3 regions of the Xylanimonas protaetiae genome follow, and region 2 is predicted to be linked to each of the others. Evidence: riboswitches for the same ligand, from Rfam matches in the RefSeq annotation. Region 2 holds a riboswitch; each other region holds the start of a gene.
The links. A riboswitch is a leader RNA that binds a small molecule or an ion and turns the genes downstream of it on or off. The one in region 2 is predicted to bind S-adenosylmethionine.
Positions count from the first base shown of each region.

Region 1: it holds a riboswitch for S-adenosylmethionine, as region 2 does, so the genes downstream of both, ET471_RS18130 (hypothetical protein) here and ET471_RS03830 (LLM class flavin-dependent oxidoreductase) in region 2, are expected to answer to the same signal.
Region 3: it holds a riboswitch for S-adenosylmethionine, as region 2 does, so the genes downstream of both, ET471_RS17430 (LLM class flavin-dependent oxidoreductase) here and ET471_RS03830 (LLM class flavin-dependent oxidoreductase) in region 2, are expected to answer to the same signal.

Region 1 is NZ_CP035493.1:628,536-635,401, reverse strand. Features, by position in the region: gene ET471_RS02780 (OmpL47-type beta-barrel domain-containing protein) at 46-2,571, opposite strand; SAM riboswitch class IV at 2,793-2,910, shown strand; gene ET471_RS18130 (hypothetical protein) at 2,959-3,954, shown strand; gene ET471_RS02770 (DUF2180 family protein) at 4,148-4,402, shown strand; gene ET471_RS02765 (response regulator) at 4,449-5,105, opposite strand; gene ET471_RS02760 (sensor histidine kinase) at 5,102-6,265, opposite strand; gene ET471_RS02755 (CPBP family intramembrane glutamic endopeptidase) at 6,262-6,866, opposite strand, start outside.
Region 2 is NZ_CP035493.1:845,464-852,329, forward strand. Features, by position in the region: partial or broken gene ET471_RS18930 (RNB domain-containing ribonuclease) at 1-405, opposite strand, end outside; gene ET471_RS03815 (formate/nitrite transporter family protein) at 447-1,337, shown strand; gene ET471_RS03820 (GNAT family N-acetyltransferase) at 1,340-2,029, shown strand; gene ET471_RS03825 (gamma carbonic anhydrase family protein) at 2,081-2,599, opposite strand; gene ET471_RS03830 (LLM class flavin-dependent oxidoreductase) at 2,610-3,764, opposite strand; SAM riboswitch class IV at 3,795-3,907, opposite strand; SAM riboswitch class IV at 4,096-4,223, shown strand; gene ET471_RS03835 (flavin reductase family protein) at 4,238-4,780, shown strand; gene ET471_RS03840 (GNAT family N-acetyltransferase) at 4,782-5,486, shown strand; gene ET471_RS03845 (LLM class oxidoreductase) at 5,496-6,620, shown strand; gene ET471_RS03850 (NtaA/DmoA family FMN-dependent monooxygenase) at 6,632-6,866, shown strand, end outside.
Region 3 is NZ_CP035493.1:3,755,201-3,762,066, reverse strand. Features, by position in the region: gene ET471_RS18295 (ABC transporter permease family protein) at 1-346, opposite strand, end outside; gene ET471_RS17435 (ABC transporter substrate-binding protein) at 343-2,010, opposite strand; gene ET471_RS17430 (LLM class flavin-dependent oxidoreductase) at 2,103-3,248, opposite strand; SAM riboswitch class IV at 3,283-3,393, opposite strand; gene ET471_RS17425 (MFS transporter) at 3,564-4,745, shown strand; gene ET471_RS17420 (hypothetical protein) at 4,855-5,520, shown strand; gene ET471_RS17415 (polysaccharide deacetylase family protein) at 5,527-6,866, opposite strand, start outside.

The DNA.
Region 1 (6,866 bases), 220 kb from region 2:
CACGTGAGATTCTCCCTGCACGCCGAGAACGGCGTGGAGGGAGCGCTACTCGAGCACGTGCAACCGCCCGTCCTCGGACATCACGTGCAGCACGAGCAGTCCCCGCAGGTCGGTCTCGGACACCACGGTCGGGCCGCACGGTGCATCGGCGCTGTCGCTGCCGCCGTGGTCGCTCCCGTCCTCGTCAGCCCCTTCGTCACCGTCGCCCTCGTCGTCGCAGCAGCACCCGGACCGACGACGCTCCCGCTCGCGCTCCTCCTGCTCGCGCTCGTCCCGCTCCCGGCCCTGTCGGCACGGCCCGCACGACCCCGTGCCGGACTCGCGGACGAGGATCGTGTAGTCGTCGAGCGCGTCCCAGCGAGCCTTCACCGTCCGGCGCGCATCGCCCTCGCCGATGGCGACGAGCTGGCGCACCCCCAGCAGCGGAACCGCCGCGCTCCGCCCGACCAGCCGCTCGAACACCATCGTGTTCCGCGGTGCTCGCGAGCTGTTTCGGTCCTCCAGGCGAGGCTCGGCCACCTCCGCCAGCGGCTGCTCCTCGCGTGCGTGGCCGCGACGCCGGTCGTCGTCGTACCGCAGCGCGAGCACGCTCGCCTCGTACGCGAACGGCGAGCACCGGATCTTGAGGTAGAGCGTGGTGACGTTGTCGGCGTGGTCGCGCACCTCGTAGACCCGGAGCTCGGCGACGTCGGAGCCGAACGGCGTCCACTCGACGTCGGACCGACTCACGGGCACGACCGGGCTCGTGACGACACCCGACAGGCCGTCGCGACCCTCGACGACCACATCGTCGGCGTGCGGGTCGTAGCTGATCACCACCTCGGGCGCGGTGAGGTCCAGGCTGACCGTGGTCTCGTGCCGCGTCTCCGCGTTCTGGGAGTGGTCGATCGAGGAGAACCCCAACGGGTGCACACCCTCGGCGCCGATCGGCACGGGCGAGATGTACGTCGTCGGCCCGACGCCGTCGACGTCGTAGACGGTGCGCGCGACGCCTGAGATGTCGTCGGTCGCCGTGAGCGTGACAGTGACGGCGGTCCGGTTCCAGCCAGCGGCGTTCGGCATGGGCCAGACGCTCGCCGTCGTCACCGGCGCGGTACCGTCCGGCGGCAGGATGCGCGCCTGGTCTGCCGGCGTCAGCTCTCGCGGGACGGAGGTGACCATCGGCGGCGGCGTGTAGCCACCGGCGCCGATCGCGCCGCCCCGGAGTCTGACGTTGAGCCAGTCGTTGCATGGCTGCAGATCGGCCTGAGTGCCGTCGCCGTTGACATCGAAGGGCACCGTGGGCTTGTCTGCGACGCCGTCGGCGTCCCAGTCGATCGGTCCGGCGGCGTTGGCGACGTTCACGAACGCGCCCGACGCCCCTCCCACGCCAGGGACCCACTTGGCCGTCGCGTAGCCGATCGCGCCGGGACCGAGCCCGACCGTCTCGTTGAGCGCGGCCTCCTTGAGCAACGCGAGAGCGACTCGGGAGTAGTCGAGCACGAACACGCCGCCGCGACTGATCCCGGAGAACTGCCAGACGTAGTTCATGACACTCGGGTAGTTCGGCTTGTTGTTCACGCCGTCGGTGCCGCCGTGGTCGAGCCCGAGGTTGTGGCCGAGCTCGTGCATGAAGGTGCCAGCCGTCTGCATGTCGGTGACGCCTGCGAACGTGCCGAGGCTGACGATGAAGTCCGACCCCGGTTGCCGGCCGACGCCGCTGTTGCCGGCCGAGGCCAGCTGGTGCGCCGCGACCGCGTACCGGAAGATCGGCGCGCGGCCGGACTTCACGACGCCGCCCGTGCGGTTCTTGAGCTTGTCGAACTCGGTCCAGTCGTAGTCGACAAGGCCGTTGTCGGCGTCGACGGTCCCGGTGCCCAGCTGGGTGACCTCGCCGACCGCCGCCGCCCGGCTGAGTCCACCCCAGGTGGCTCCGGTTCCGAAGCTCATGATGCTGCTCGGGCCGGCGTCGACGTGCAGGTTGATGCCGACCGCGCCGTTACGGGCGATGTAGGGCGCCGCCGCGAAGGCGTCGACGACTAGCTTGATCGCCGCGTCGCTGGGTCGGTGTGAGTGGGTGCCGTCCTCCATCCAGTCCAGGTGGACGAACAGGTCGGGCTTGCCGACCGTGGCGCCCATCGCGGGCAGGTCGACGAACTGCGGGCCGACGCCACCGCCGGGGTCGATCGTCGCCCCGGCGGTCTTCCAGGCGTCGGGGATGCCGTCGCCGGTGGTCGAGGCGTCGGCCACGACCCAGTGCGCGGTGGAGTCGTTGCCGGCGCCGTCGCCGACACGCACCACGCTCACGACCGCGGGACCGCCCTGGTCGTAGTTGTTACTGCCCACGTAAGGGTTGTCCCAGTGGAACCGCACGAGACCGGTCGATCCCGGGATGTCGAGGCGGTACCAGACGGTGCCCTCGGTGCCCGTCATGACGCCGTCCGACTCCGCCACCCCCTGGCCGGTGGTGCCGGGCTCGATACGCGGCGGCAGCGCGGTGCCCCAGGTGCCGTGCTGGATGCTGTCGTGGTCGGTCAACAAGGCGACGTCGAAGTCGTTCTGGATCTTGATCGTGACACTGCGCGCAGCCATGGGTGCTCCTTGAACGGGCGGGCCAGGACGCCCGCGAGTGGAAGGAGCGGTGGCCCGCCCAGGTGATACCTGACACCCGTAGGGCCCGGGCGATCGGACGAGAGAGCGGAACCCCGAGGCGCGCACGCGGCCGGGTGCCCGGGTGAAGTCCGGGCGCAGTCCCGCACGCCGGCCCTGACCCGCGCCGTCCTGTCGGCGTCGTCTGCTACGTTCTGCGACCAGGTCACGAGCTCAGCCCGCACGCCTCCGGACGTGGGCTGACGGCAACCGCGTTCCCGACACGGTGCCTTCCGGAGAAGACCCGGGTCGACGTCGTCCGACGTCGGCCAAGCACGGGGCAGCACCTCGCAGCAACGCGGGGTGAGCCTTCCGACGACGGAGGGACGCATGACGAAGTACACCCCCGGGTCCAGGTACGACTACCGGGTGGGCGACCACCGGTACGACCCCCGCGTGGTCGACGTGGGCGGGTCTCGGCTGCGCAGCGACCAGGCCGACTGGGCAGCATTCATGTTCGACGACGCGGCGCTCGGACGTCAGGCCGCGGCTGACAGGGCTGCCCTGGAGGCCGTCGTCGTCGCGCGAGAGGAGCAGGTGCACCGGCTCGTCGTCTGGACGCGGCTCGAAGGCCGGCGCGTGTGCACCTGCGGTCTGGTCCTCCAGATGCCCGAGCGTCTCCACGCCAGGACCGGCCACCGCGATCACCGGTGGGAGCACCTGACCGTCTATGTCGCCCAGGACGACGACGGTGCACCGTACCTCGCCTCGTGCGGGTCGTGCGGCGTGGCCGCCGAGACCACCGACCTGACCGAGGCGCGCGCGTGGTGCGCCCACCACGACTGCCCCTCAGCGCCACCGAACGACACCCAGGCGTCCGCCGCCGACGTCAAGACCAGCCCGACCGAGAAGGGAGCACAGGCTGTGGCAGCACCGACCAAGATCGTCGACGAGCGCGAGGTCATCCGCTGGATCGAGGAGGGTCGCACCTACCGCTGGATCCAGGAGGAGTACCGGCGCAAGTACGGCATCGAGACCGGCCTGGCGATGTGGTCGAACGTCAGGCTCCGGCGCGGCCTCGAGCCCCGCATCGCCCGCGACGACCAGCTCATCCCGTGGGAGGTCGCGCTCCAGCACCGGTCGAACTACAACCTGGCGATGTTGCGCGTCGAGGCACGCCGGAGGGCCGGTCTCGACCTGCGCGAGACCGACCAGCGCCGTCTCGACAGCTGGCTCCGCCATGTCGCCGAGGTCAACGCCGTCGTGCTCTACGACCCGCAGACGCCGGACGGGTTCTCCCTCGTCCCGCGCGAGACGGGCGACGACGACCTGATCCGCCAGCCGACCGACGCGCGGCTGCGGACGAAGCGGCACCGCGCCGACTGAGGCCCGCCTCAGAAGGCCGTTGGCCAGGAGGAACGTCCTGGTCAGCGGCCTTCCGTGGGCCCGGAACCTCTCGAACGCGGGACCGACCCAGTCGCGCCGACGTCGTCGTCGTGCGTCATCCAGCGACACGCTCCGTGCACGATCCGCCACGCCGCTACGGTGTCCGACTGGAAGCCGAGGACAAGGAGTGGTGATGCGCTGTTTCGACTGTGCGAGCGAGGCGACGGCGATGGCCGATGCCGTGGCGGTGTGCTCCAGCTGCGGTGCCGGGATCTGCCTCGAGCACACGCTCTCGGGCCACCAGGCGGAGCCCGTGACGAGCCCGGGCAACCCCTCGACCAGGCGGCTGCCGGGTCGTCGCCTGTTCTGCCGGGCGTGTGCCGACGGGTACGTCGTGGACAACGGCTTCGCCGAGCGGGTCGACGCCGCGCTCGTGCCCGCTGTCTGACGCCCTGAGGACGACGTCCCCTCGGCGGCGCACCCGTACCGCGCCGTCAGGTCACCAGCCCGCGTCGGTACGCGTAGACGACCGCCTGCACCCGGTCGCGCAGCTGGAGCTTCGCCAGGATGCGCGAGACGTACGTCTTGACGGTCTCGGGGCTGATGACGAGCGCGTCCGCGATCTCCCTGTTGGACAGCCCCTCGGCCACGAGGCGCAGCACGTCGAGCTCGCGCGGGGTCAGGGCGTCGTCCGGCCCCGCCTCCGCCGGGCGGATGCGGGCGGCGTACCTGCCGACGAGCTGCCGGGTGACCTCGGGAGCCAGGAGCGCGGCACCGGTGGCGATCGTGCGGATGCCGTGGAGCAGTTGGTCGGTGGATGCGTCCTTGAGCAGGAAGCCGCTGGCCCCGGCGCGCAGGGCCTCGTAGACGTACTCGTCGAGGTTGAAGGTCGTCACGACCAGCACCTTGACGGGGTGCGCCACGCCGGCGCCCGCGAGCAGGCGGGTGGCCTGGATGCCGTCGAGCACGGGCATGCGGACGTCCATGACGACGACGTCCGGAGCGAGCCGGCGGGCGAGGTCGACCGCCGTGCGGCCGTCGCCGCACTCCCCGACGACCTCCAGGCCGGGCTGGGCGTCGATGATGGTGGCGAACCCGGTGCGGATGAGCGCCTGGTCGTCGCAGACCAGCACCCGGACGGCCGCGGTCACGAGCGGCTCGCCCGGGGGATGCGGGCCCGCACGACGAAGCCGCCGTCGGGCCGCCGGCCGGCCGAGAGCTCTCCCGCGAGCGCCTCCACCCGTTCGCGCAGCCCGGTCAGGCCGCGCCCGGCTCCGGCGGGTGCCGGGCTCGGGGCGGTGGCAGGGTCGGTGCCGACCTCCACGGTGATCTCCTCTTCGTGCTGGTGGACGACGACGACCGTGCGGCTGCCGTGGGCGTGCTTGAGGGCGTTGGTCAGGGCTTCCTGCACGACGCGGTAGGCGGCGAGCCCGGCGCTCCCTGCGGCCGTCGTGGCGCCGAGGTCCTGGGTCAGCTCGACCGGCTGCCCGGCCCGGCGTGCCTGGTCGACCAGGGCGCCGATGTCGTCGACCGATGGAGCCTTGCCCGCGCCGGCCGCGGCCGGGCGGTGCGGGTCCAGCACGTGGAGCAGGTCCCGCAGGTCGGTGGTGGCGAGCCGGCCGGTGTCCGCGATCGCGTCGAGCGCCTGCTGGAGCCGGTCGGGTGTCGCGGTGAGGTAGCGGGCGGCCTGGGCCTGCACCACCATCGCCGTCACGTGGTGGGTCACGACGTCGTGGAGCTCTCGGGCCAGGCGCGTCCGTTCCGCGGCGAGCGCGTCGTCGGCGACGTGCCGTCGCCGCTCGGCCTCTCCGGCGCGGGCCGCACGGAGCCAGGCTCCGCCGACCCAGGCGAGCACGCCGAGCAGGAAGAAGGTGACGAACCCCGTGACCCCCTCGTCGGAGCCTCGCAGCGTGAGCCCTGCTGCGAGGGCGAGGTACGCGGCGGTCGTGGCGGCGGCGGTCGCGCGACGGTGACGCTCCAGGTGCAGCCCGGTGCTCGCGAGCGACAGCGCCAGCGCGGCGCCCGTGACCAGGTGGTACGCGCGCAGCTGGTCGAGGGCGAAGCCGCCCGTCACCAGCGTGAGGCTCGCCAGTGGCCACCGCCGTCGCAGCGCCAGGGGCAGGCACTCCAGGGCGAGCGCGACCGCGGCCAGCGCGTCGAGCGGGCGCGTAGGCAGGTCGCCCAGCTGCATGCCGTGCGGCCGGAGCGCGGGCACCAGCGAGGCGACCAGGAGCGCCAGCCCTGGCGCGAGGTCTCGCACGACGACGGGGAGCCGGCGCCAACGGCGCCGGCTCTCGGCCAGAACGCTCACCGGGAGAGGGTAGCGGCCACGGCTCGACGCCGGGGGAGCCGCATCGGCACCAGACGGCCGCGTCGTCGGGCGACGACGAGGAGCGCGGCCGCTGCCGTTAGGCAGAGGACCACGGCGTAGAGGCTGGCCTCGGGCCCGAACTCGCCGCCGGTCACGAGGACCGGTCCCGAGATCGTCGCGTCGAGGAGGCCTGTGTGCGTGCCGTTGCCGGACACCTCGGTGCTGAAGATGCCGGACTCGGCGAAGTTCCAGCCGAGGTGGAGCCCGATCGGGAGCCACAGCCGCCGCGTCGCGACGTAGGCGGCGGTGAGCATGCCACCGGCCTCGACGGCGATGGCGATCGCGCCCGCGAGCGTGGCGTGGGGGTTGGACAGGTGGACGAGGCCGAAGACGAGCCCCGTCGCGACGAGCGCGACCCAGGTGCCGCACCAGCGTTCCACGTGCCGGAAGAGGACGCCGCGGAACAGCAGCTCTTCGGTCGCCGCGGCCATGGCCATGATCCCGACGAGCCCCAGCGCGCCGCTCGGCGAGCCCAGGCCGGAGACCCGGTAGTCGCCGAGCGCCGCGATGGCCGCGATGACCAGCGTGAACAGGGCGACGC
Region 2 (6,866 bases):
GATGGCGTACCGCACGATGTAGCCGTCGCCCGACGACGCGACGTGCACGGCCTGGTCGAGGTCCATGGAGCCGGGCGGGTCGATGGTGACGAAGTCGATGTCGCGGCGGTCCTGCCGGTCGCGCGTGACGTCGCGCTGCGCGGCGGCGCGCGCCTCGTCGACGACGGCGGGCGGGAACATCGCGGGCAGGCCGATCTCCGCCCGCAGCGCGGCGAGCGCGGACCGGACCTCTTCGGTGGTGGTCGAGGCGAGGCTGAGATGACGCGAGGGCACGATCCCGACAGTAGGGCCGAGCAGCGCGGACGGCGCGGGGACGGGCCCTGGCGGCGCTGTGAGCGCGACCAACGTCACGGTGTCGCCGCCGAGCGGCTCGCCGTCGACAGGGGTACAGTGGTAAGACCACATCCGCCACGCCCTGCCGTGCCCATCGAGAGCCCGAGGCCGTCGTGTCCCCTGTCCTGACCGTCGAGAGCACCCCTGCGTCCGACGCCCACCCCGACCGGCTGCCCGCGGCCACGCGCGACCGGGTGCCCACCGACGTCGTCGACCGCATGGTGGAGTCCGGCGCCTACAAGGCCCACCGCAGCTCGCGCAAGGTCTTCGTGCAGGCCGTGCTCGGCTCGTTCGTATTCGGCGCGGTGGTCATGCTCGCCGGGACGATCGTCTCGCAGACCGGCCTGCCGTTCCTGGGCGCGGTCGTGTTCCCGATGGCGTTCGTCATCGTCATCCTGCTGGGCCTCGAGCTCGTCACCTCGTCCATGGGCCTGGTGCCCCTGGCCTGGTGGCGCAAGCGGGCCACGGGCCGCGACACGCTGCGCACCCTCGGCGTCGCGATCGCGGGCCACATCGTCGGCTGCGCCCTGTTCGCCCTCGTGTTCTGGGCGACGGTCACCGAGATGGGCCACACCTACGACGCCCCGCTCGCCGTCTGGATCCGCGACCTCGCCCTGCACAAGACGCACGGCTACCAGGCGCTCGGCGCGGGCGCCGGCCTGAGCCTGGTGTTCCTGCGCGCGGTGCTGTGCAACTGGCTGGTCTCCCTCGGCGCCGTCATGGGCATGACCACGCGCTCCACGGGCGCGCGCATCGCCGCCATCTGGATGCCGATCATGCTGTTCTTCGCGCTCCAGTGGGAGCACTCGGTGGTCAACCTGTTCGTCATCCCCGCCGCGATGCTCGTGGGCGCGCCCATCACGTTCGGCGACTGGTGGCTGTGGAACGAGATCCCCGTGCTGCTCGGCAACGTCGTCGGCGCGGCCGTGCTCACCGCCATGGGCCTGTGGGTGTCGCAGCGCGGCACCCTGCCCTGGAAGCGCGACACGTTCGAGACCCTCTGACCGTGACCCCGCGCGACGAGGCGATCCTCGACCACGCCACCTGGTCCGCGATCACCGGCCCCCTGGCACCGCTCGCGGTGGGCGACGGCGACGCGCGCGGGTTCCAGCCGGACGTCTGCTCGTTCACGGCCGTGCGCGACTGGCACGCCCCCGGCGTCTGGGACGCGATCGTCGACCTGGTGGGCCCCGGGGGCGACTTCGCCCTCCCGCCGGCCGGCGTCGCCCTCCCGGCCGGGTGGGAGGTCACCTTCACGCTCGACGGCGTCCAGCTCGTCGAGACCGACCGGCTCGAGACCCGCCCCGACGACGAGGCCGTGGAGCTCGGCGCGGACGACGTGCCGGAGATGCTCGGCCTCGTCGCCCTCGCGCAGCCCGGTCCGTTCCTGCCGCGCACTTACCTCATGGGGCGCTACGTCGGGATCCGCCGCGGCGGCGCCCTCGTGGCGATGGCCGGGGAGCGCATGCACCCCGTCGGCTGGACCGAGATCAGCGCCGTCGCGACGCACCCCGACCACCGCGGCCAGGGCCTGGCCGCGCGGCTGGTCCGGGACGTCGCGCACCACATCCGCGAGCGCGGCGACGGCGTCTACCTGCACACGACGGCCACCAACCCGGCCCGGGCGCTCTACGCCGGGCTGGGCTTCCGCCTGCGTCAGGAGCTGACGTTCGGCTCCGTCCGCACGCCCGCCTGAGCCGTCGCGCTGAGCCACCGCACGCCCGCCTGAGCCGCAGCGATCGGCCACTCACGCCTGCGACGCGCGGTGCCGCTCCGCGAGGGCCTGGTACTCGACGGCGTTGCGGCGCACGCGCTCGCGGCCCTCGGCGTCGAGCTCGCCGCGGTCCTTGGCCGGGACGCCGACGGCGAGGTGGTGCGGCGGGACCTCCTGGCCCTCGCGAACCAGGGCGCCCGCCGCGACGAACGCGCCCTCGCCCACCACGGCCCCGTTGAGGAGCGTCGCTGCCATGCCGACGAGCGCGCCGTCGCCGACGGTCGCGCCGTGGACGATCGCTGCGTGCCCGACGCCCACGTGCGCGCCGATGCGCGTCGGCACGCCGGTGTCCGTGTGCACGACGACGTTGTCCTGGAGGTTGCTGCCCTCGCCCAGCACGATCTCGTCCATGTCGCCGCGCAGCACGGCGCCGTACCAGACGCTCGCGCGCGGGCCGATGCGGACCCGGCCGATCACCGTGGCCGTCGGCGCGAGCCACGCGGTCGGGTCGATCTGCGGGACATGACCGTCGAAGGGCAGCACCGTCGCCATGGCGGCGACCCTACCCGGCACGCACCAGGGCGTCGTCGCGCCGGGCGTCCGACGCGGCCGCGTACCCCGGCACCGGCAGCCCGAGCGCCTCGCGCAGCGTGCTCGGCTCGCGGGACGTGCGGAACCTCCCGCGCGCCTGGAGCGCCGGGACGAGCCCGTGCACGACGGCGTCGAGGTCGGCGTCGAGCGCCGAGGGGCGCAGCAGGAACCCGTCGGCGACGCCCCCGTCGACCCAGTCGGTGACGGTGTGCGTGAGGTCCGCGGGGGTGCCCGCGACGACGAGCGCACCGCCGCCGACGCCGGGGCCCTCGAGCGCCTCGACCATCGCGAGGCGCGCGAGGGCGCTCTCGCGGTCGGAGGCGAGCACGACGTAGGCCTCGACGAGGTACCGCAGGGTGCGCGGGTCGCGCCCGGCGGCGAGCGCGGCGGCGTGCACGGCCTCGCGCGTCGCGCGCGCCTCCTCGCGGCCCGGGGCGACGATGCGGACGACGTCGGCGGTCGTCGCGGCGGGGACGATGCACCGGGGCGACTGGACGCGCATCACGACGGGCGGGCGGCCCTGCGGGAGCGGGCTGCGGCCGGCGACGCTGCGGCGCACGGCGAAGCGGATGCCGTCGTGGTCGACGCGGACGCGGCCGTCGGGGCCGGGCTCGGCGCCCGCCGAGCCCTCCTGGTCCCAACTGCGCACGACGCGCCCGGCGTCGGCGACGGACTGCACGGGCCAGCGCTCGTCGGCCGGGGTGACGCCCGTGGGGCAGCCCACCTGCCAGGCGGAGCGGCCGTCGCTGGCACGGTCGACCGCGGCGATCGCGTCGGCGACGGCCGACGCCTCGAGGTGCATGGTGTCGAGCGCGGCGACGAGGCCGATGCCGTGCGTCAGCGGGGCGACGCGTGCCGCGGCGACGGCGGAGTCGAGGCGGCCGCTGACCCGGCCGCGGCCGGGGTGCAGCAGAAACGGCTCGTCGAGCACCACGAGGTCGAGCAGCGCCTGGTCGGCGGTCCGCACGAGGCGCACGAACCGCTCGCCGTCGAACGGGCGGGCGACCGGGGCGCCGGGGGTGCGCAGCGCGCGTGCCCCGGCGGTGGTGAGGTCGACGCCGAGGACGACGGGCTTCGCGGTGCGGGGCCCGGACGCGGACGCGACGGTCGCGGACGTGACAGACATGGCGGCTCCTTCGTACCCCGCACCGTGGCGGGTTCGCGCGTTGTCCGCCGCTGGTGCGGCGGACCTGGTCTTCACCCGGGGCACCCACCCGCGCGGGGGGTTGCCGTCCGACGAGCCGGGGCTTGGCGTCGGAACTCATGACCCGAGGCCTCGCGACCTCGACGTGACGGACTTTAGGCGGCGGACTGTCAGCACATCAATGGGCGTTTCGCATCGCGAGACTGATGTCCACGTGGTAAGGAGCCGCTTCTTGTTGAGTATTTCGGTCCACATTGTGGGAAGTCCGGCCCGAACCGTTGCGGCAGCCGGTTCCTCGCGTTGACTACGGGCAGGTCACGAGACCCAGCGACAAGCCCCGGCTTGCTGGGCAGCAACCCCACGACACGGCGGGGTGCTCCGGGAGATGACCCGGCCGCCGGCCGCCCTCCGGGGCGAGTCGCCGCGCGGCAAGCGTGATCGACCGAGGAGCCACGATGACCTCTCCTTCGTTTCCCCAGGCATTCGAACGCCTGATCTCGGAGCTCGACGAGCCGCAGCTGACGCCCGAGCAGTTCAAGGCGGTGTTCCGTCAGCACCCCGCCGGCGTCGCCGTCGTCGCGCTCACGCACGAGGACCGGCCCGTCGGGTTCACCGCGACGTCGGTGATCTCCGTGTCCGCCGAGCCGCCGCTGCTGGCGTTCTCCCTGGCCTCCACGTCGTCGTCGTGGCCGGCCGTCCGCGAGGCGACGACGCTCGCCGTCAGCTTCCTGGCCGACCACCAGGACGACGTCTCGGCGCGCTTCGCGACGAGCGGCATCGACCGCTTCGCGCCGGGCGGGTGGAGCACGCTGCCCACGGGCGAGCCCGTCATCGACGGCGCCGTCTCCTGGCTCCGCGCCCGCGTGGTGCAGCGCACCCCGGTGGGCGACAGCTACCTCGTGTCGCTGCGCGCCCTCGACGCCGGCGTCACCGACGCCTCGGCGCTGCTCTACCGCGACCGCGAGTACCACCGCATCGGCCGTCACACGGCGATCTGAGATGACGACGCTCACCCTCCCGGACCTCGGCGTCCTCGACGCACCGCAGTGGTCCTCGCTCACGGGCGCGCACGCGCACCTCGCCGAGGGCAACGACCTGGTGCTGCGCTACCCCGTCGACGTCTCGCCCTTCGCGGCCGTCCGCTCGTGGGACCACCCCGACGTCTGGGACGCGATCGTCGACGTCGTCGGGCACGGCGCTACGTTCCCCGGGCCGCCCGTCGGGGTCGCCGTCCCGCCCGGCTGGCGGCAGCTCGAGCAGCACGGCGGCGTCCAGCTCGTCGAGACCGAGGCCCTGCGGCCGCGGCCCGACGCCGAGGCCGTCGTGCTTGGCGAGGCCGACGTGCCCGAGATGCTCGCGCTCGTGGAGCGCTCGCGCCCCGGGCCGTTCCTGCCGCGCACCTACACGCTGGGCCGCTACGTCGGGTTCCGGCGCGAGGGCCGCCTCGTCGCCATGGCCGGGGAGCGGCTGCGCCCCACCGGCTGGACCGAGATCAGCGCCGTCACCACCGACCCCGAGCACCGCGGCCAGGGCCTCGCCACGCGCCTGGTGCTCGACGTCGCCCACCACGTCCGCCGACGCGGCGACCACGTGATGCTGCACGCGTCCGCCGCGAACGACACCGCCATCCGCCTCTACCGCGGCCTCGGCTTCGCGCTGCGGCGCACCACCGACTTCGGCGCCGTGCTCACGCCCGAGGCATAGGAGAACCCCATGACCACCCCCTTCTTCATCGGCCTCGACGTCGACGGCGCGGGCGCGCACCCCGCGGCCGCCGTCGCGTCAGGGCTCGTCCCCGCCGAGCTCGTCTCGGGCACCCGGTTGGCCCGCGCGGTGCGCCAGGCCGAGAACGCCGGCGTCACCTTCGTGACGTTCACCGATGCCCTGCTCCCCGCCGCGCCAGGCGCCGCGTCGTCGGCCCGCCTGGAGTCCGTGACACGGGCCGCGTTCGTCTCGCGCACGACGACGGCGGTCGGCCTCGTGCCGCAGGCGCCCACCACCTACCCGGAGCCGTTCCACCTCGCGGCCCAGCTCGCCTCGCTCGACATCGCGGCCGCGGGCCGCGGCGGCTGGCTCGCGGGCGTCACCCGCACGCCGGAGACCGCGCAGGCCTACGGCCGTGGCCCCGTGGCGGACGTCGAGCGCGAGGCGCGCGACGTCGTCCAGGTGGTGCGCGACCTGTGGGACACGTGGGAGGACGACGCCGTCATCCGCGACGTCGCCACCGGGCGCTACGTGGACCGCGACCGCATCCACTACCCCGAGTTCGAGGGCGAGAGCTTCTCCGTCAAGGGCCCGCTCATCACGCCGCGCCCGCCGCAGGGCCAGCTCGTGGTGGTCGCCGCCGCGGGCGACGTCGCGCCGTCGGTGCGCGACGAGCGGCTCGTCGACGTCACGCTCGTGGGCGGGGCCGACGTCGCCACGGCGGTGGCCGCCGCCGAGGCCGCGCGGGCGGGCTCGCCGCGCGCCGGCGTCGACCTCGAGGTCGTGCTCGACGGCGCGGACCGCACCGCGGCCGAGCGGCTTGCCGCGCTCGACGCCGCCGTCCCCGCCGGCGCCCGCTCCCCGTGGGGCACCGGGGCGCTGCGCTACGAGGGCCACGCGGCCGGGCTCGTCACGCTCCTCGAAGGGCTGGCCCAGGCCGGCGTCGACGGCGTGCGCCTGCTGCCCGCCGTGCTCGACGAGGACCTGCCCGTGCTCGCGCGCGACGTGCTGCCCGCGCTGCGCGCCGCCCGCCTCACCGCCGCTCCCCAGCCGGGCGCGACGCTGCGCGACTCCCTGGGCCTGGCACGGCCCGCCAACCGCTACGACGCGCGCGACGCCGTCGCCGTCGCCTGAGGAGCCAGACCATGACCGACCACCCCCTCGTCCGGCCGCACGCCCAGGTCCACTTCGGCGTGTTCTTCCAGGGCGTCAACCACACCACCATCTGGTCCGACCCGGAGTCGGGCTCGCAGACGGACTTCGCGTCGTTCGAGCGCGTCGTCCGCACCGCCGAGCGCGGCCTCTTCGACGCGTTCTTCCTGGGAGAGGGCCTGCGCCTGCGCGAGTCGCGCGGCCGCCTGCACGACCTCGACGTCGTCG
Region 3 (6,866 bases), 950 kb from region 2:
AGGACGTGCCGAGGTCGCCCTGCACGAGCCTGCCGAGGAACTGGACGTACTGTGCCCACGGGGAGCGGTCGAGCTGCCACTCGGAGACGAGCGCCGCCCGCAGCTCGGGGTCGTTGAGGTCGCCGGCGAGGATGTCCGCGACGGACCCGGGCACGGCCTGCAGCGTCCAGAACGCGATCGTGGCCGCCGCCCACAGCACCACGACGCCGGACGCGACCCGGGTCACCAGCCGGCGCACGACGGGGTGCGTCCCGCGGGCGGGTGCCGCCCCGGCGCCCGCGCGAGGCGCGGGCCCGGGGGAGGACGGCTCGCCGGTGCTGCGAGGCTCGACGGCGAGCGAGGTCACTGCTGGACCCACACGTCGTAGGAGCTCGCCGGGGAGTCGAGCTGCGGCTCGAAGGACAGGCCGCCGACCGTGTCCTTGGCGGCCACCGTGTATACCGGGTGGTACAGCGGCACGTAGCGCGCGTCGTCCACGACGGCGGCCTGGATCGCGTCGAGCGCCTTCTTGCGCGTGGCGGGGTCGAGCGACGCGCGGCTCTCGGCGACGAGCTCGTCGAGGCCGGCGGTCGCCTGCGTCGCCCCCGCGTACAGGAAGCCGTTGCTGGTGAAGACGTTGCGGAAGAGGTTCGACGGGTCGGCGGTGGGCAGCGTGTTCGGGTAGACCGTCCACGTCCCCTTCGCGAGCTCGTCGGAGAACGCCGCACCGGTGATGATCTGGACGTCCAGGTTCAGGCCGATGTTCTCCTTGAGCTCGGCCTTGACGGCCTGGAGCAGGACGTCCCGCTCGTCGCGCACGTACGGCTCGGGGTACCCGACGACGATGGTCAGGCGCGTGCCGTCCTTGGTGCGGTAGCCGTCGGCGTCGCGGCCGGTCCAGCCGGCCTCGTCGAGGAGCGCGTTGGCGCCGTCGACGTCGTTGCCCCACGTGCCGACGAGGTCCTTGTCGAAGTACGGGCTGTCCGGGCCGACGCTCGAGTACGCCCTCTGGACGGTGCCGAGGTACTGGCCCTGGATCAGCGCGTCGAGGTCGAAGCCGTCGCGCAGCGCCTGGCGGACGCGGACGTCGTCGGCGGGGGCGATGCGCGTGTTGATGTTGAGGCTGAACGCCGTCCCGGTGGTCGGGCCGGTGAGGTACTGGAACCCGGCCGCGTCCTTGAACACGGTGGTGTCGGTGACCTGGACGTTCTCGATGACGTCCACCTGGCCGGCGGTCAGCGCACCCGTGCGGACCGTGGCCTCGGGCAGGTAGCGGTACGTCACCTTGTCCAGGTGCGCCGGGCCGGTGTGCTGGGCGTACCCGGGGCCCCAGGCGTAGTCGGAGCGCTTGGTGAAGACGATCTGCTGGCCGGCCTGCCAGTCGCTGACGGTGAACGGGCCGGTGCCGATGAGCTCGGCGCTCGGCTGGCAGAGGTCGCCGTCGACGGCGAGGGAGGTGGGCGCGAGGATCGCCGAGCTGATCGTGGCAACGCCGTCGAGGAACGCGCCGTCGGGCTGCTTGAGCGTGACGACCAGGGTGTGGTCGTCCGTCGCCTCGGAGTGGTCGTAGGCGACGAAGTAGGGGCGGGCGTTGAGGGTGGAGCCGTCGGCGACGAACAGGTCGTAGTTGTCCTTGACGATCTGCGCCGTCAGCGGGGTGCCGTCGGAGAAGGTCACGTCGTCGCGCAGGTGGAACGTGTACACGGTCTCGTCGTCGGAGATGTCCCAGGACTTGGCCAGCCACGGCGTGTACGTGCCGTCGGCGGCCTTGCCGACGAGCGACTCGGCGAAGTTGCGGATGATCGGGTAGGAGTTCTGCTGCCCCGAGCGCTGCGGGTTGTAGCAGACCGGTTCGACGCTCACGCCCCAGGTCAGGGAGCCGCCGTCCACGGGGGTCCCCGTCGGGGCCGTGCCGCCTGCCGAGGTCGAGGCGGCGGACCCGCCCGAGCAGGCGCCGAGCGCGAGGGCTGCGGCGAGCGTCAGCGCGGCCGCGGCGGTCCGTCGAGTCGATCGGGTGGTGACGATGGGCATGGGAAGTCCTCACGGGTGTGACTGCGGACGGTCGTGGCCGCGCAGCCGTGGCGGGGTGGAGCAGGGGATAAGGCAGGGGACAGGCGCCGAGGTCAGGCGCCGGCGGGGACCAGGGCCTCGCGGCGACGGATCGCCGGGATCAGGCCCTCACCGACCCAGCGGGTCTCCTCGAGGTTGGGGAACCCGGAGACGATGACCTCGGAGACGCCGATGCGGCGGTACTCCTCGAGGCGGTCGGCGACGTCGTCGAACGAGCCGACGAACCCGAGCGCGGGGCCTCCGGCGACCAGGCCGAAGCCGCCCCACACGCCGGGGGCGATCCAGAGGCTCTCGGGACGGGTGACGTCGGCGTCCGCCAGGAGTGCCTGCCCGCGCTGCTGGCCGACGGACTGACGCTGGACGAGGAACGACCGGAACTGGGCCTGCTTGGCCGCGTCGACGCCGTCGAGCAGCGCGAGAGCGTCGCGCTCGGCCTGCTCGTGGGTGTCGCGGACGAGAACCCAGGACCGGACGCCGAACCGGACCTCGCGGCCCTGGGCCGCGGCCAGCCCCCGGATCCACTCGATCTTCTCCGCGAGCTGGTCGAGCGGCTCGAGCCACGACAGGTACACGTCGACGTGCTTGGCGGCGACGTCGCCCGCGTAGCTGGACGAGCCGCCGAACCAGACCTCGGGCTGGTCGGGGACGGGCGTGCCGCGCACGGTGTCGAGCGTGGCGTCGCGCAGCGTGACGTGCCGGCCCTCGCGCTCGACGGTCTCGCCGCGGAACAGCGCGCGGTACACGTCGAGGAACTCGTCGGTGCGGGCGTACTGGTCTTCCTTGTCGCCGAAGTCGCCGTGCTTCCAGGCCTCGGGGCCGGGCTCGCCGGTGACGACGTTGAGGGAGAGGCGCCCGCCCGAGATCCGCTGCAGGGTGGCGGCCCGGTGGGCGGTGTAGGCGGGCGTCGTGGTGCGCGGGTGCAGCGCCACGAGGAACTTCAGGTTCCTCGTCACGGCGGCGAGCGACGCGGCCAGGACCCACGGGTCCTCGCAGTACGAGCCCGTCGGCACCAGGACCGACTCGAACCCCGTCTCCTCGAGCGCGAGCGCGACCTGCGTCAGGTACGACAGCGACGGTGCGCGATACGGGGCGGTCGGGGCGCCGTCGTCGACCGGCGCGATGTTGGTGCCGCCGTGCAGGACGTCGCGGGACTCACCCGCCGACGGGAGGTACCAGTGCAGGCGCAGGGCGTCGCTCATCGCAGTTCCTGTTCCCCGGGCGCTGGAGCCCGGTGGGCTGTGCTTGCGCACGCGAAGACGTGCGCCTGGTCGTCACCCGGGGCACCCCGCCACAGGGGAGGGTTGCCGCCCGACGAGCCGGGGCTTGGCGTCGGGACTCATGACCGCAGAGGCGGTGCCAGATCGCATCTGACCTGGCAGAACGGGAAGGTACGAACTGTTGCCGTCGTCGTCAACGGAAGGAAATGAGTTCCCGCATTGTGGACAGTTTCGCTTCAGAAAGTGGCGCCGCGCACCGGTTGCCGACCAGGGGCGCTTGCCGGAAGTGTCGTCCCCATGGCCACGCTCCTGCTCGCGCTGATCTATCTCGCGTTCATCAGCCTCGGGCTCCCGGACTCCCTGCTCGGCTCCGGTTGGCCCGCGATGGAGCAGGATCTCGGCGTCCCGCTGTCGTATGCGGGGCTGATCGCCATGGTGATCTCCGCGGGGACGATCGTCTCGAGCCTGCTGTCGGACCGGCTGACGCGCCGGTTCGGCGCGGGGCGCGTGACCGCCGTGTCGGTGCTGGTCTCGGCGCTGGCGCTGCTGGGGTTCTCGCTCGTGGGGTCGTTCTGGCCGCTGCTCGTGCTCGCGGTCCCGTTCGGGCTGTCGGCGGGCGCCGTCGACGCCGCGCTCAACAACCACGTCGCCCTGCACTACAGCTCGCGGCACATGAACTGGCTGCACTGCTTCTGGGGCGTCGGTACGGTCATCAGCCCGTTCATCATGTCGCAGGCGCTGAGCTCCCAGCACGGCTGGTCCGGCGGGTACCGGACCGTCGCGTTCCTCCAGCTCGGCATCGGCGCGATCCTCGTGGCGACGCTGCCGCTGTGGCGCGGCCAGCTCGCGCAGACCGCGGAGCTGCGCACGACGGCGCGGGCGCTGCGGCTGCCCGAGATCCTGCGCATCCGCGGTGTGAAGTCGCTGCTGCTCGCGTTCTTCGGCTACTGCGCCGTCGAGGGCACCGCGATCCTGTGGAGCGCGTCGTACCTGGCCATCGAGCGCGGCGTCGCGACCGCGACCGCCGCGCGCTACGCCTCGTTCTTCCTCCTCGGCATCACCGTGGGCAGGTTCCTGGCCGGCTTCGTCGCCGACCGCGTGGGCGACCGGGGCATGATCCGGCTCGGCCTCGCGCTCATGGTGGTGGGCATCGTCGCCGTGTGGCTGCCCGTGCCGGGCACGGCGCTCGCGCTCAACGGGCTGGTGGTCACCGGGCTCGGGTGCGCCCCGATCTACCCGGCGATCATCCACTCGACGCCCAGCAACTTCGGCGCGGAGAACTCCCAGGCGATCGTCGGCGTCCAGATGGCGGCCGCGTACACCGGGTCGATCGCGATGCCGCCCGCGTTCGGGCTCGTCGCGAACCATGTCGACATCGGCCTGTTCCCGCCCTTCATGCTGCTGCTCACGGTCCTGGTCGCCGTGATGAGCGAGCGCGTGGTGCGGCGGACGGCGTCCTCGCCGGCCGTCGCCGCCTGACCCGCGCAAGGCAGGCCACCTGACCCGCGCAAGGCAAAGGGCGTCCCATGACGCCGCAGACGGAGACGGTGCCCGCGCCGACCCGCCCGGTCGCTGGTTCCATGGAGGCGTGAACGACACGCCCGACGCCCGGTCGAAGCTCGTCCCCGCGCAGCTGAGCCTGTGCGCGGGCGGCCTGGTCACGACGTGGACGGACCGGCCGCGCCTGTGGTCCCTCGACGACGACGGCCTGCGCCGGGCGATGTACGAGGGGCTCCTCGCGCGCACGCAGCGGGCCGACGGCCGCTTCCGCGAGGTGGCCCTGCTCGACGAGGAGCGGGGCGTGCTCGTCCTCGCGCCGCGCACCCGCGCCCCGGACGCCGACCCGCGCGGCGCGTTCGACGGGGTGACGATCCCGCTCGGCACGCCCGGCAAGCCCCGCGACACGACCATGGACGACGTCGCCGACGGGCTCCGACGGGCCGTGCGCTTCACGGTCGCGTCGGGCGGCTACCTGCTGCTCGAGGCGGGCGGCTGGGACGCGCCCGCGGAGCCGTACTGCCTGTTCGTCGCGGCCGACGACGAGATCCGCCTCGAGGCCGCGCCCGCCCCGGCGGGGTCGCAGTTCTGGTCGGACCACGTCACGGCCGGGCAGCCGGTCGCCTCGGTCGCGGCGCCGCGCTCCGACGCCACGCTCGCCGTCGTCTGGCGCATGATGTGGGACGTGGCGCTCACCTGGGACGTAACGCCCTGGGACCTGGCGCTCACGTACGGCGTGCGGCCGCCGTCCGCCTGACGGGTCTCAGTCGACGGGGCGCCCGCCGGCGCGCAGGGCGTCGATGAGCCCGGGGAGCGCGTCGACCGTGCTCTGGTTCAGCACGTGCAGCAGCACGACGTCGCCGGGCTTCGCCGCGGCCAGCACCCGGTCGCGCACGGTGGCGCCGCCGGGGTTGCGCCAGTCGTTCGGGTCGACGGTCCACAGGTCCACGGACAGGTGCTCCGCCGCGGCGGCGGCTCGCACCGCGGCGTCGACCGCACCGTACGGCGGCCGGAACGCCGTCGGGCGCACGCCCGTGATGTCGGTGAGGAGCTGCTGCGTCGTGGCGAGCTCGGAGGCGAGCGCCTCCGGCGTCGCCTTCGTCAGGTCGGCGTGCGTCGTGGAGTGGTTCCCGAGCCGGTGCCCCTCGGCGAGGATGCGCCGCACCGTGTCCGGGTGCTCGCGCGCCCTGTCGCCGACGACGTAGAACGTGGCGTGGGCGCCCTTCGCGCGGAGGATGTCGAGGATCTGCTCGGTGTGCCCGCCCGGCCCGTCGTCGAACGTCAGGTGCACGGCCTGGTCGCCCTCGAACGCGCCCGGCGTCGCCTCCACGGTGGTGAACGGCAGCGCGGTGACCGGGAGGGTGACGACGTCGGAGCCGCCGCCCGCGGCGCGCGCCTGGAGCTCGGCGAGCACGGCCTGCGAGGCCGCGGCGCGGTCGAGCCGCGCGCCCTCGGCTCCCGGCGCGACGACGGTGCCGGTCATGACGATGCGCAGCGCGGGCTGGCGGTCGGTCAGGGCGGCGACCGCGTCGATGTCGGCGCCCAGCCCGGCGGCGTCGACCCCGACGGACGCGACGCCGCCGGCGACCGTGACGGGGAGCGCGGCGAAGACGGCGTCGGGCGCGACGGTGCTGCGCGTGTCGCCCGCGGCGAGCACGAGGGGGCGCTCGACGGCGGTGCCGACCGTGGCCGCGGCGGCGGTGAGGTCGGCGGACGTGACCGCGGCCGCGACGGGCGCCGTGGGCAGGTCCACGGACGGGGCGTCGTCGCGGACGGCGGCGGTCACCGCCTCGACGGCGGCGTCGACGTCGAGCCGCCGGCCCGGGACGTCCGGGCGGACGACGACCCGGCCGGCGGCGTAGGCGATCGACGCGTCGGTGGGCGCGGCGGTGACCTCGTCGGCCAGCGAGGTGAGCGCCGCCTCGAGCCGGTCCGGGTCGAGCCGGTCGCGGGGCGGGATGACCTCCTCGAGGCCCCACACCGCCCGCGTCTGCGTGACGAGGTCGTCCCAGAACGAGCCGTCGCGGCCGGCGGCGAGCAGCCGGTCGTGCAGCTCGTCGGCGGGGTCCACCAGGCCGAGCGTCGCGAGGGTGGGGTCGTGGG